DNA from 3 places in the Pseudomonas asgharzadehiana genome. Region 1 is predicted to be linked to each of the others. Evidence: predicted binding sites of a transcription regulator. Region 1 holds the regulator's gene; each other region holds the start of a gene.

Region 1 (3,460 bases):
AATTTCGCCGGCCTCTACAAGGAAATCCTGAAGGATCTCTTCATCGGCGCCGAAGCTCATGTGGGTGCTCCTTAGAAGCCTAAACTGGATAACAGGTCATCTACGTCATCCTGACCTGACACAACGTCTTCACGTTTATCGGCATGAATCTGCGGACCTTCACCCTTGGCGAGATGTTTTTGTGGATCTTTTTCCGAGAGGATCGCTTCGCGGTCATGTTCAATGCCGGCAAAACGGTCAACCTGGCCTGCCATAAGCACCAATTTGAGCAAGTTGCTTTCCACTTCGGTGACCAACTGGGTCACACGCTTGATCACCTGACCGGTGAGGTCCTGGTAATCCTGGGCCAGCAAAATATCGTTGAGGTTGCTGGAAACCGTGCGGTTTTCCTGCTCGCTGCGCGACAAGAAGCCTTCAACCCGACGTGCCAGCTCACGAAACTCCTCAGCCCCGACTTCCCGGCGCATGAAGCGGCCCCAATCGGCGCTCAGGGCCTGGGCTTCAGTGGCCATGCCGTTGACCAGGGGCGTGGCGTTCTCCACCAGGTCCATGGTGCGGTTGGCCGCCGCCTCAGTCAGCCTGACCACATAGGACAGGCGTTCGGTGGCATCGGTGATCTGTGAGATTTCTTCGGCCTGGGGCATGTGCGGGTCAATCTGGAAATTGACAATCGCACTGTGCAGCTCGCGTGTGAGCTTGCCCACTTCCTGATACAGGCCGCGGTCACGGGTCTGGTTGAGCTCATGGATCAACTGCACCGCGTCGCCGAACTGGCCTTTTTCAAGGCTGTCGACCAACTGGTGAGCATGTTTTTTCAGGGTCGACTCAAAGTCTCCCTGTGACGTTTCGTTATGCTCCATAGCTCCCCCGCGATGGCATCAGCCGTGGATGCGTTCGAAGATTTTTTCGATCTTCTCTTTCAAGGCCAGTGCAGTGAATGGCTTGACCACGTAACCGTTAACACCCGCCTGGGCAGCTTCGATGATCTGCTCACGCTTGGCTTCGGCGGTGACCATCAGCACGGGAAGGCTGCGCAGCTTTTCGTCGGCCCGCACATGACGCAGCAAGTCGATACCGGTCATGCCCGGCATGTTCCAGTCGGTTACCAGAAAGTCGATGCTCCCGCTGTTGAGGATCGGAATCGCCGTAAGGCCATCATCCGCCTCGACCGTGTTTGTGAACCCAAGGTCACGCAACAGGTTTTTTATGATCCGCCGCATCGTTGAGAAGTCATCAACGATGAGGATTTTCATGTTCTTGTCCAATTCGACCTCCAAGCAGTCTTAAACGCGCCCAGCACCTGGACGCGTCATTTCAATCAACAGGCATTACACAAAAAGGACTGCCGGGGGCACCACGGGCCGAACCCGCGAAGATCCATCACCTTCGCGGTATCGCTTTGCAGTGTCCCCACACTGCCTGTCAGCGCGCTCGCCACTCTCCCAAACGCCCCCGCAAGCGAGCGGCGCACTGGCTGTGTAACTGGCTGACTCGCGATTCGCTGACCCCCAGGACCTCACCGATTTCCTTGAGGTTCAGCTCTTCGTCGTAGTACAGCGCCAATACCAGTCGCTCACGCTCAGGCAAATTGGCAATCGCGTCCGCCAACGCACCCTGAAAGCGTTCATCTTCCAGGTCTCGCGCCGGCTCCATATGAGTACTCGCGCCGTCCTCGTGCAGCCCTTCGTGTTCACCGTCCTGCAACAGGTCGTCGAAACTGAACAGGCGGCTGCCCAAGGTGTCGTTCAAAATCCCGTAATAATCGTCGAGACTCAATTGGAGTTCGGCCGCAACTTCGTGATCTTTAGCGTCGCGACCGGTTTTTGCTTCAATTGCGCGAATTGCGTCACTGACCATGCGCGTATTGCGGTGTACCGAACGAGGCGCCCAATCACCCTTGCGCACTTCATCGAGCATGGCGCCCCGGATACGGATACCCGCATACGTCTCGAAACTCGCGCCTTTGGTGGCATCGTATTTGGTTGACACTTCGAGCAGGCCAATCATGCCGGCCTGGATCAGGTCTTCTACCTGGACGCTGGCGGGCAGGCGTGCCAGCAGGTGATAGGCGATGCGCTTGACCAGCGGCGCATAACGCTCGATCAACTCGCCCTGACTGTCACGGGCGGACTTCTTGTAGGCGTTATAGCCGTTCGCTGTCATAGCACGGGTCCTGCGCTCGTCTGATGTACCAATCGCTCGACGAAAAACTCCAGATGCCCCCGTGGGTTGGCGGGCAACGGCCAAGTATCGACCTTTTGGGCAATAGCCTTGAACGCCAATGCGCATTTGGAACGAGGGAACGCTTCGTAGACCGCACGCTGCTTTTGCACAGCCTTGCGCACACACTCGTCGTAGGGAACTGCACCGACGTATTGTAAGGCGACATCGAGGAAGCGATCCGTGACCTTGGTCAACTTGGCGAACAGGTTGCGCCCTTCCTGCGGGCTCTGGGCCATGTTGGCCAGTACGCGGAAGCGGTTCATGCCGTAGTCACGGTTAAGTAATTTGATCAGGGCGTAGGCGTCGGTGATCGAGGTGGGTTCATCGCAGACCACCAGCAACACTTCCTGCGCCGCGCGCACGAAGCTGACCACGGATTCGCCGATCCCGGCGGCGGTGTCGATCACCAGCACGTCGAGGTTGTCGCCGATATCGCTGAATGCCTGGATAAGGCCGGCATGCTGCGCCGGGCTCAGGTGCACCATGCTCTGGGTGCCGGAGGCGGCCGGCACGATGCGGATCCCGCCAGGGCCTTGAAGCAGCACATCGCGCAGCTCACAGCGCCCCTCGATCACATCGGCAAGCGTGTGTTTGGGCGTCAACCCCAGCAGAACGTCGACGTTCGCCAGTCCCAGGTCAGCATCCAGCAGCATGACGCGACGGCCAAGTTCTGCCAGGGCCAGGGACAAATTCACTGACACGTTAGTTTTTCCGACGCCACCTTTGCCGCCGGTCACCGCGATCACCTGTACGGGATGCATGCTGCCCATTTTATTTCTTTACCTTGTCTTGCTTAGACGCAGGCTACATGGCTTGGCCGCGTGAATCGCTTGCAGACCATCGATGTAGATACTTTTCACGGTGTTCATCTGACTCAACCGACCCGTTTTGCCGGGTTGTGATAGAGATCGGCGAACATGTCGGCCATCGCTTCCTCGCTAGGCTCGTCTTGCATTTGTACGCTGACGGCGCGGCTGACCAACTGATGACGGCGCGGCAGATGCAGATCATCCGGGATCCGCGGCCCATCGGTCAGGTAAGCCACCGGCAGTTCGTGGCTGATAGCCAGGCTCAGCACTTCACCCAGGCTGGCGGTTTCATCCAGTTTAGTCAGGATGCAACCGGCCAGCCCGCAGCGTTTGTAGCTGTGATACGCAGCGGTAAGAACCTGTTTCTGGCTGGTGGTTGCAAGCACCAGGTAATTTTTTGACTTGATGCCACGCCCGGCCAGGCTTTC
Region 2 (3,460 bases), 650 kb from region 1:
GCTTTTTTATTAAGTCCTACATCGAGTCCGCGCATGCACACTCAATATCCGACGAAACAAACAGTGCCCCTACTGTGAAGCCCCCCTTAAGCAAACAAACGATCTAACCCAGCACGTTATTGCAGTTCATTGGCAAAGCGCCCGACCGCGCTCACCACCTGTTTGGCGCCCCCCTGGATCTCGGTGATCACCGCGCCGGCCTGGTTGGCCAGGGTCAAGCCTTGCTCTGCCTGCTCGCGGCTGCTGAACATCTCGGTAATAGCTTCGTCGGCGAGACGCTGGTTTTGCTGGACCACGCTGACAATCTCTTCGGTTGCCGTACTGGTTCGGCTAGCCAACTGCCTGACCTCATCGGCCACGACCGCAAAGCCCCGCCCCTGTTCACCGGCGCGGGCGGCCTCGATGGCCGCATTGAGCGCCAACAGGTTGGTCTGGGCGGCGATACCCCCGATGGTCTGCACAATCGCGCTGATCAGCAATGACTGCTTACCCAGTGCTTCGATGCTGCCGGTAGCCGATTGCATCTGCACGGCAATGTTTTGCATGGTTTGTACCGTGTTCTGTACAACGGCCGCGCCGCGCTCGGCCGTGACATCGGTTTGCAGCGACACTTCGTAAGCCACCCCGGCCGCGGCCTTGACCTCGGACTCGCGCAACACCTGGCCGGTGACCACACTGGCAAACTTCACCACTTTGCACAGATTGCCTTCTGCGTCGTGCACCGGGTTGTAAGTGGCTTCGAGCCATACATCGTTACCGCGGCTGTCCACCCGCTTGAAGCGGCTGGCGACAAACTCTCCACGATTGAGGGTCTGCCAGAAATCAACGTAGCCGCTCGATGCCGCCTCTTGCGGGCTGCAGAACATGCTGTGTTTTTTGCCGACGATCTGATCCAGGCTATACCCCATGGCATCGAGGAACTGAGTATTGGCGGTGACCACCGTCCCATCCAGTTTGAACTGGATAACGGCAGTCGAGCGGATCAACGCGTTGATGAACGCCTCGTTTTCCTTGGATTGCTCAATGACACGGCTCACATCGGCACCGTAGCCCTGGATATGCGACAGCCGACCGTCACGCCCTTTGATCGGGCACCAGGTCAGGTTGAGCCAGGCCAGGCTGGCATCGCTGCGCAAATAGCGGTAGTCGTCAGTCACCGGTTCAAAGCGCTCAACCGCTGCGTGAAAATTGCGAAAGCAGGGCAAGTCCTTGACGTAAGGGGGAACGACTTCACCCAGCAAGCGACCTTGCAAGTGCTCTGGGGGATAACCAAGCACCCGCGCGAATGCGTCATTGACCGCCGTAATGCGGTACTCCGCATCCAGGGCGATGGAAAGCCTGCCACGGTCAAATTGCGCAACGAGCTGTCGCAAATGAAAAAGCTCGTCGTCCTGGTCCTGTAGATTTTTCTTCAAGAGGCGATTGAACATGGTGGCGTCCCTGCTGTGGTCATCACTGCATCGGCCAGGTGGCCGGCAAGCTGAGCATAGACGACGAACGGTCACGCCGGCGCCACTGACCCCAAGCAAGTGATTGACCTAACCGGGCAGCTCCACCCCCTGCATCAGCTCGTGCGCCTCCGAGCCCGCGGGAAACCGGAAACCATACATCTCATCTGCCGCGAGTATCTGCCCAAGTGCCTCAAGCAACTGCGGCTCGCTTGGCGAGGCGCGCAGCAGCTTGTGTGCAGGCAATAACAATTCGGCAGCAACGCCTTCGGCACTGGCGGTCTCGATTACCGCGAAGAGAATAAAGCGCAGGCGTATTTCGCGATCCGTAGGCCACACCGTTTTTTGCTTACTCAAGGGTAGGGCCTCATTTTTCAGAAAAGTCCGAGGCTATTGCCGACGCCGGGGCGATTCAAGCAAGGGAAGGCAAGATAGGCCACTTCCTACAGAGGAAAACGAAACGCTGTACCTGTACGGATAGCTGTGCTGCCGCTTTGCGTTGCCAATAGCGCTCACTGCACCGGAAGGAAATTCATCAGCAACAGACTTTGCGCATAATTGAGACCAATGCGCCGGTAGCGCTCGTCAAGCATCTGCGTCAACAGGTCGAGCCGCGCGACAATCTTGCCGAACTCCACCGCAAAACTGAGGTTACTGCCCTCCTCCGATATCTCGTTGGAAAACAACAGCAGCACCCCATTGGCATCCTGACGCTTGCTGAGCAACCACGTGGCCTTCTCGATATTGCGCGCGGCGTTGCTGACGAATTGCGGGTTGATCGAGTCGGTCATATAGAACTCGGTGCGCCCACCGTGGGCGGTCACCAGCATGCTGCCGATCGCGTAGATAAACGCCCCGACCCGATCGCCCTGGAATTCCGGGCTCAAGGAATAGCTCAAGGCCACCAGGTCGCGACGTTCACCCAAGGCTGGCAGCGGCCGGCGCTGCTCGATCGCCTGGCGAATTTCCCGCTCGGCACTCGCCGCATCCGGGTAACCCGACTGCCGCCATTGGCTGGGGTTACGCAGGTAAAGCTTGCTCATCAGCACGTACAGGCTTTGCAGGTTGTCGCGCATGCCCAGCGTGGCCATGCGATCGACACTGGTTTGAAAGAACTCGTCGGGCTTGCCATTGGTGAACTGCTTGGCAATATCGCGGCCTTGTTGCTGAGTGCAGCCGGTAGCAAAAAACACTAATGCAGCGGCCAGGAGCAACAGCCGGCGCCTGGCGCGAACTCGGAAAAAAGGAAACGTGCGATCCATCGGCACCCGATCTTGTTCTTCTGCCCACGCGGGAAATCGGTGGGGCTGGGACAGAAATAGAGCGGATAAATCTAAAAAAGTGCGAAAGACAGCAGCAGATAGTTGTAAGAGGTGCCTGCCAGAGCGCCGCGTGACGAATTCGTTTCAGCGCCTATACTTCAGTTGCGTGCGTTGTTGGCGAGCCAGGATGGCATTTTCACTTTTACGTGGCCTTGCGGGTGGTTCGCAGCGCCCGCGGCACTATCAGCAGCCGCTGTAAATGAGGTGACGGCAATGAAACATCCAATTCGAGCACAAATGTTTGTCCAGGTGATTTGCCTGCTTTCGGTGGCTCAGCTTTTTTGCTGATCCGGAGGGGAAACTGCCTTTGAAAGGGCTGCGGGCGTGGCGGGGCCCGTCTTCATTTGTCCAGGTTCAGCAGTTCCTGCATACGTTCGCCTATCATTCCTCGCAACCATGCGGCATGAAACTCGATGTCTGCCAGAGAAGTCCCGTCACCCATTTGATATCCCAACACCTTGCCCTTGGGGCCCTTATACGTCACGTAAAAATGGCCATCGTGGTCAAACAGGGCGACCGCGTAGGGGCGGATGGAAAGAATGTGGTCGAAAGGCACACGCACTTCCATGGGTTTGCGGCCACGACGCGTGACCGTGAGGGTGAGCAGTTGCTGGTTTTCGTCGAACGTGAACGCCTGCACTTGAGGCTCAGACGTCACCCACGCAAACATCGCGGCAATGAACACTGCAG
Region 3 (3,460 bases), 3.0 Mb from region 1:
ACGCCCATGGCTTGCGCCTTGGCACGTGCTGGCTCGACCTCTTCGCCCTGACCCAGGTCAGCGGTGAAGGTCACCACTTCACAGTTATAAGTATCCTGCAGCCACTTGAGGATCACCGAAGTGTCCAGGCCGCCGGAATACGCGAGAACGACCTTGTTTACGTCGGCCATGCCATCACTCCACGGGGTTGTACGGAAAGGCGTCGATTCTACCGACCAAAACCGTGGATTTACAGGGGCGCGACAGCAAATGAAGATAAAGCGACAGATTATGTCGAGCGGGCGACCGATGGTCGCACGCTACGAGCGCACTTATGACTGCCGTTATGAAGTGTGCGCAGGATTGCTCGGGCCACTGGCCTGGGGAGCCGGTTTCTCCGGAGCCGCTACCCGCTCAAGCTGAATATTCACACGGCGGTTGCGGGCCCGATTGGCGGCATTGGTGTTGGGCACCAAGGGGTAGCTTTCGCCATGGAAACGCAGGGTGACCTGGGATTCCTGAATGCCGTTGGCCTTGAAGTAATCCATCACCGCCAATGCGCGACGACGCGACACATCGCGATTGCTCAGGCGGTTGCCACTGTTGTCCGAATGACCGTTCAACTCGATATGGTTGACGGTTGGATCCGCCTTCATGAATTCGAGAATCACCGACAATTTCTGTTTGGCCGCTGCATCCAATTCGATACCGCCGCCGGGGAAGCCGACTTCGGTCTGCTTGACCTGATCGTAATTCATCGGCAACAGCTTGGCGGTGCACAGCTGATAATCGCTGTAGGCCTTGTTGAACTTGACCGGCAACAGGCGAATTTCCGAGTAGCCGCCCTCACGCGCATAATGCCGAACAGTCGGCGAGCGCCCTTCGAGCAAGCCATTGAACAGGCGACCAGCCTGAGCCTGGGAGCTGTTAAAAAGCACATCGCCACTGCCGGCGCGCACGGCACCGAGGTTGATGTCGCCACGCCCCGGCTGCCAGGGAGCAGCAGCGGCCAGTAGGGTGGCCGACCCGGCGCCCAGCGAGCCGCCATAGGCTTTCAGACGGAAAGTCGCTTGCTCACCGGCCCGGCGTACGAACTCACCCGAACCGAAGTCGGTGATCGGCTGGGTCAGTCGGCACTCGAACTTGTCGCCTTCCACCTTCCACTCAATGTTCTCCAGACGTGTCTGGAACGTGAGGGCCATCGCAGGCAGGCTGGCGAACACACTGAGCAGGGCTAGATAATGCTGGCGCACGGGAGGCTCCACTGGTTTCTACAACACTTCAAAGCGTCATACATCGATAAGGCATACGAAAGGCTATCGGATGCATCCTGCAAAACTTGATAGCGAGTGCCTGCAAGAGTCTTTTCCGGTAGCATTCCCACCAGATTGACCCGCCTGGAATCCCCAATGTCCGACCGCCTGACCCTGCTGCGTCCCGACGACTGGCATATTCATCTTCGCGATGGTGCTGCGTTACCTCAAACCGTGGCCGATGTTGCGCGTACGTTTGGCCGCGCCATCATCATGCCTAACCTGGTACCACCGGTGCGCAATGCCGCTGAAGCCGACGCCTATCGCCAGCGAATCCTCGCTGCACGACCGGCCGGCAGCCGCTTTGAGCCGTTGATGGTGCTCTACCTGACCGATCGCACCCAGCCCGAAGAAATTCGCCAGGCCAAGGCCAGCGGTTTTGTGCACGCCGCCAAGCTGTACCCGGCCGGCGCGACCACCAACTCCGACTCCGGCGTAACCAGCATCGATAAAATCCTGCCGGCCATCGAAGCCATGGCTGAAGTGGGCATGCCGCTGCTGATCCACGGTGAAGTTACCCGTGGCGACGTGGACGTGTTCGACCGCGAGAAGGTCTTCATCGACGAGCATATGCGCCGTGTGGTCGAGCTGTTCCCGACCTTGAAGGTGGTGTTCGAGCACATCACCACCGCCGATGCCGTGCAATTCGTCACCGAGGCTTCGGCCAACGTCGGCGCGACCATCACCGCGCATCACCTGCTCTACAACCGCAACCACATGCTGGTGGGCGGGATTCGGCCGCATTTCTATTGCCTGCCGATCCTCAAGCGCAACACCCACCAAGTGGCCTTGCTGGATGCCGCGACCAGCGGCAATTCGAAGTTCTTCCTCGGCACCGACTCCGCGCCCCACGCTCAACACGCCAAGGAAGCCGCGTGCGGCTGTGCCGGTTGCTACACCGCGTACGCCGCCATCGAGCTGTACGCCGAAGCGTTCGAACAACGCAATGCACTGGACAAACTCGAAGATTTCGCCAGCCTCAACGGCCCGAAGTTCTATGGCCTGCCGGCGAATACCGACCGCATTACCCTGGTCCGTGAAGACTGGACCGCCCCTGCCAGCCTGCCCTTTGGCGAGCTGACCGTTATCCCGCTGCGCGCCGGTGAAACACTGCGCTGGCGCCTGCTGGAGGAAACCAAGTGAGTGAAGACCATTACGACGACGACCAGGAACACGGCGGCGGCTCGCGCCACCCGATGGCCGAACGTTTTCGCGGCTACCTGCCGGTCGTTATTGACGTAGAAACCGGTGGGTTCAATTGCGCCACCGACGCCCTGCTGGAAATTGCCGCCACCACTATCGGCATGGATGAACAGGGCTTTGTGTACCCAGAACACACCCACTTCTTCCGCGTCGAGCCGTTCGAAGGCGCGAACATCGAAGCCGCAGCCCTGGAATTCACCGGCATCAAGCTCGATCACCCACTGCGCATGGCGGTAAGTGAAGAAACGGCCCTGGCCGATATCTTCCGTGGCGTGCGCAAGGCGCTGAAGGCCAACGGCTGCAAGCGCGCGATCCTGGTCGGGCATAACAGCAGCTTCGACCTGGGTTTCCTGAATGCCGCCGTGGCGCGCCTGGACATGAAGCGTAACCCGTTCCACCCATTCTCCAGCTTCGACACCGCGACCCTCGCCGGTCTGGCGTACGGCCAGACTGTACTGGCCAAAGCCTGCCAGGCAGCCGGTATCGACTTCGACGGGCGCGAGGCCCATTCGGCCCGCTACGACACCGAGAAGACTGCGGAGCTGTTCTGCGGCATCGTCAACCGCTGGAAACAGATGGGCGGCTGGGAAGACTTCAACGACTGAGAGTCTCCTGAACGCGCCGCGTACCCAATGTGGGAGGGAGCTTGCTCCCGATGGCGGCGTGTCGGTGATGTATCCATGGGTTGATGCACTGCAATCGGGAGCAACCCCCCTCCCACAAAAAACCGGCCTTCACAGGCCGGTTTTTTTTACCTTGAATCCGGCTTACAGCTTGCCGGCGTTCTCGGTCAGGTAGGCTGCAACACCTTCCGGCGAAGCGTTCATGCCCTTGTCGCCTTTCTTCCAGTTGGCCGGGCAGACTTCGCCGTGCTCTTCGTGGAATTGCAGGGCGTCGACCAGGCGGATCAGCTCTTCCATGTTACGGCCCAGCGGCAGGTCGTTGATGATCTGCGAGCGCACAAC

What was found. The regulator FliA, encoded in region 1, starts transcription of late flagellar genes. The targets are predictions, from matches to a motif close to CTAAAGTTTNNNNNNNNNNNGCCGNTAA.
Region 2: KSS96_RS17450 (methyl-accepting chemotaxis protein) is a predicted target of FliA. The motif match lies at 1,458-1,485, and genes of this name have one in related genera.
Region 3: KSS96_RS06435 (flagellar protein MotY) is a predicted target of FliA. The motif match lies at 1,296-1,323, and genes of this name have one in related genera.

Annotation. Positions count from the first base shown of each region.
Region 1 is NZ_CP077079.1:4,525,818-4,529,277, forward strand. Features, by position in the region: gene KSS96_RS20395 (chemotaxis protein CheA) at 1-60, opposite strand, end outside; gene KSS96_RS20400 (protein phosphatase CheZ) at 72-860, opposite strand; gene KSS96_RS20405 (chemotaxis response regulator CheY) at 879-1,253, opposite strand; gene fliA (RNA polymerase sigma factor FliA) at 1,423-2,163, opposite strand; gene fleN (flagellar synthesis regulator FleN) at 2,160-2,993, opposite strand; gene flhF (flagellar biosynthesis GTPase FlhF) at 3,098-3,460, opposite strand, start outside.
Region 2 is NZ_CP077079.1:3,872,431-3,875,890, forward strand. Features, by position in the region: gene KSS96_RS17450 (methyl-accepting chemotaxis protein) at 117-1,430, opposite strand; gene KSS96_RS17455 (hypothetical protein) at 1,539-1,805, opposite strand; gene KSS96_RS17460 (hypothetical protein) at 1,961-2,710, opposite strand; gene KSS96_RS17465 (hypothetical protein) at 3,111-3,460, opposite strand, start outside.
Region 3 is NZ_CP077079.1:1,424,799-1,428,258, reverse strand. Features, by position in the region: gene KSS96_RS06440 (argininosuccinate synthase) at 1-170, opposite strand, end outside; gene KSS96_RS06435 (flagellar protein MotY) at 324-1,232, opposite strand; gene pyrC (dihydroorotase) at 1,389-2,435, shown strand; gene rnt (ribonuclease T) at 2,432-3,100, shown strand; gene KSS96_RS06420 (peroxiredoxin) at 3,263-3,460, opposite strand, start outside.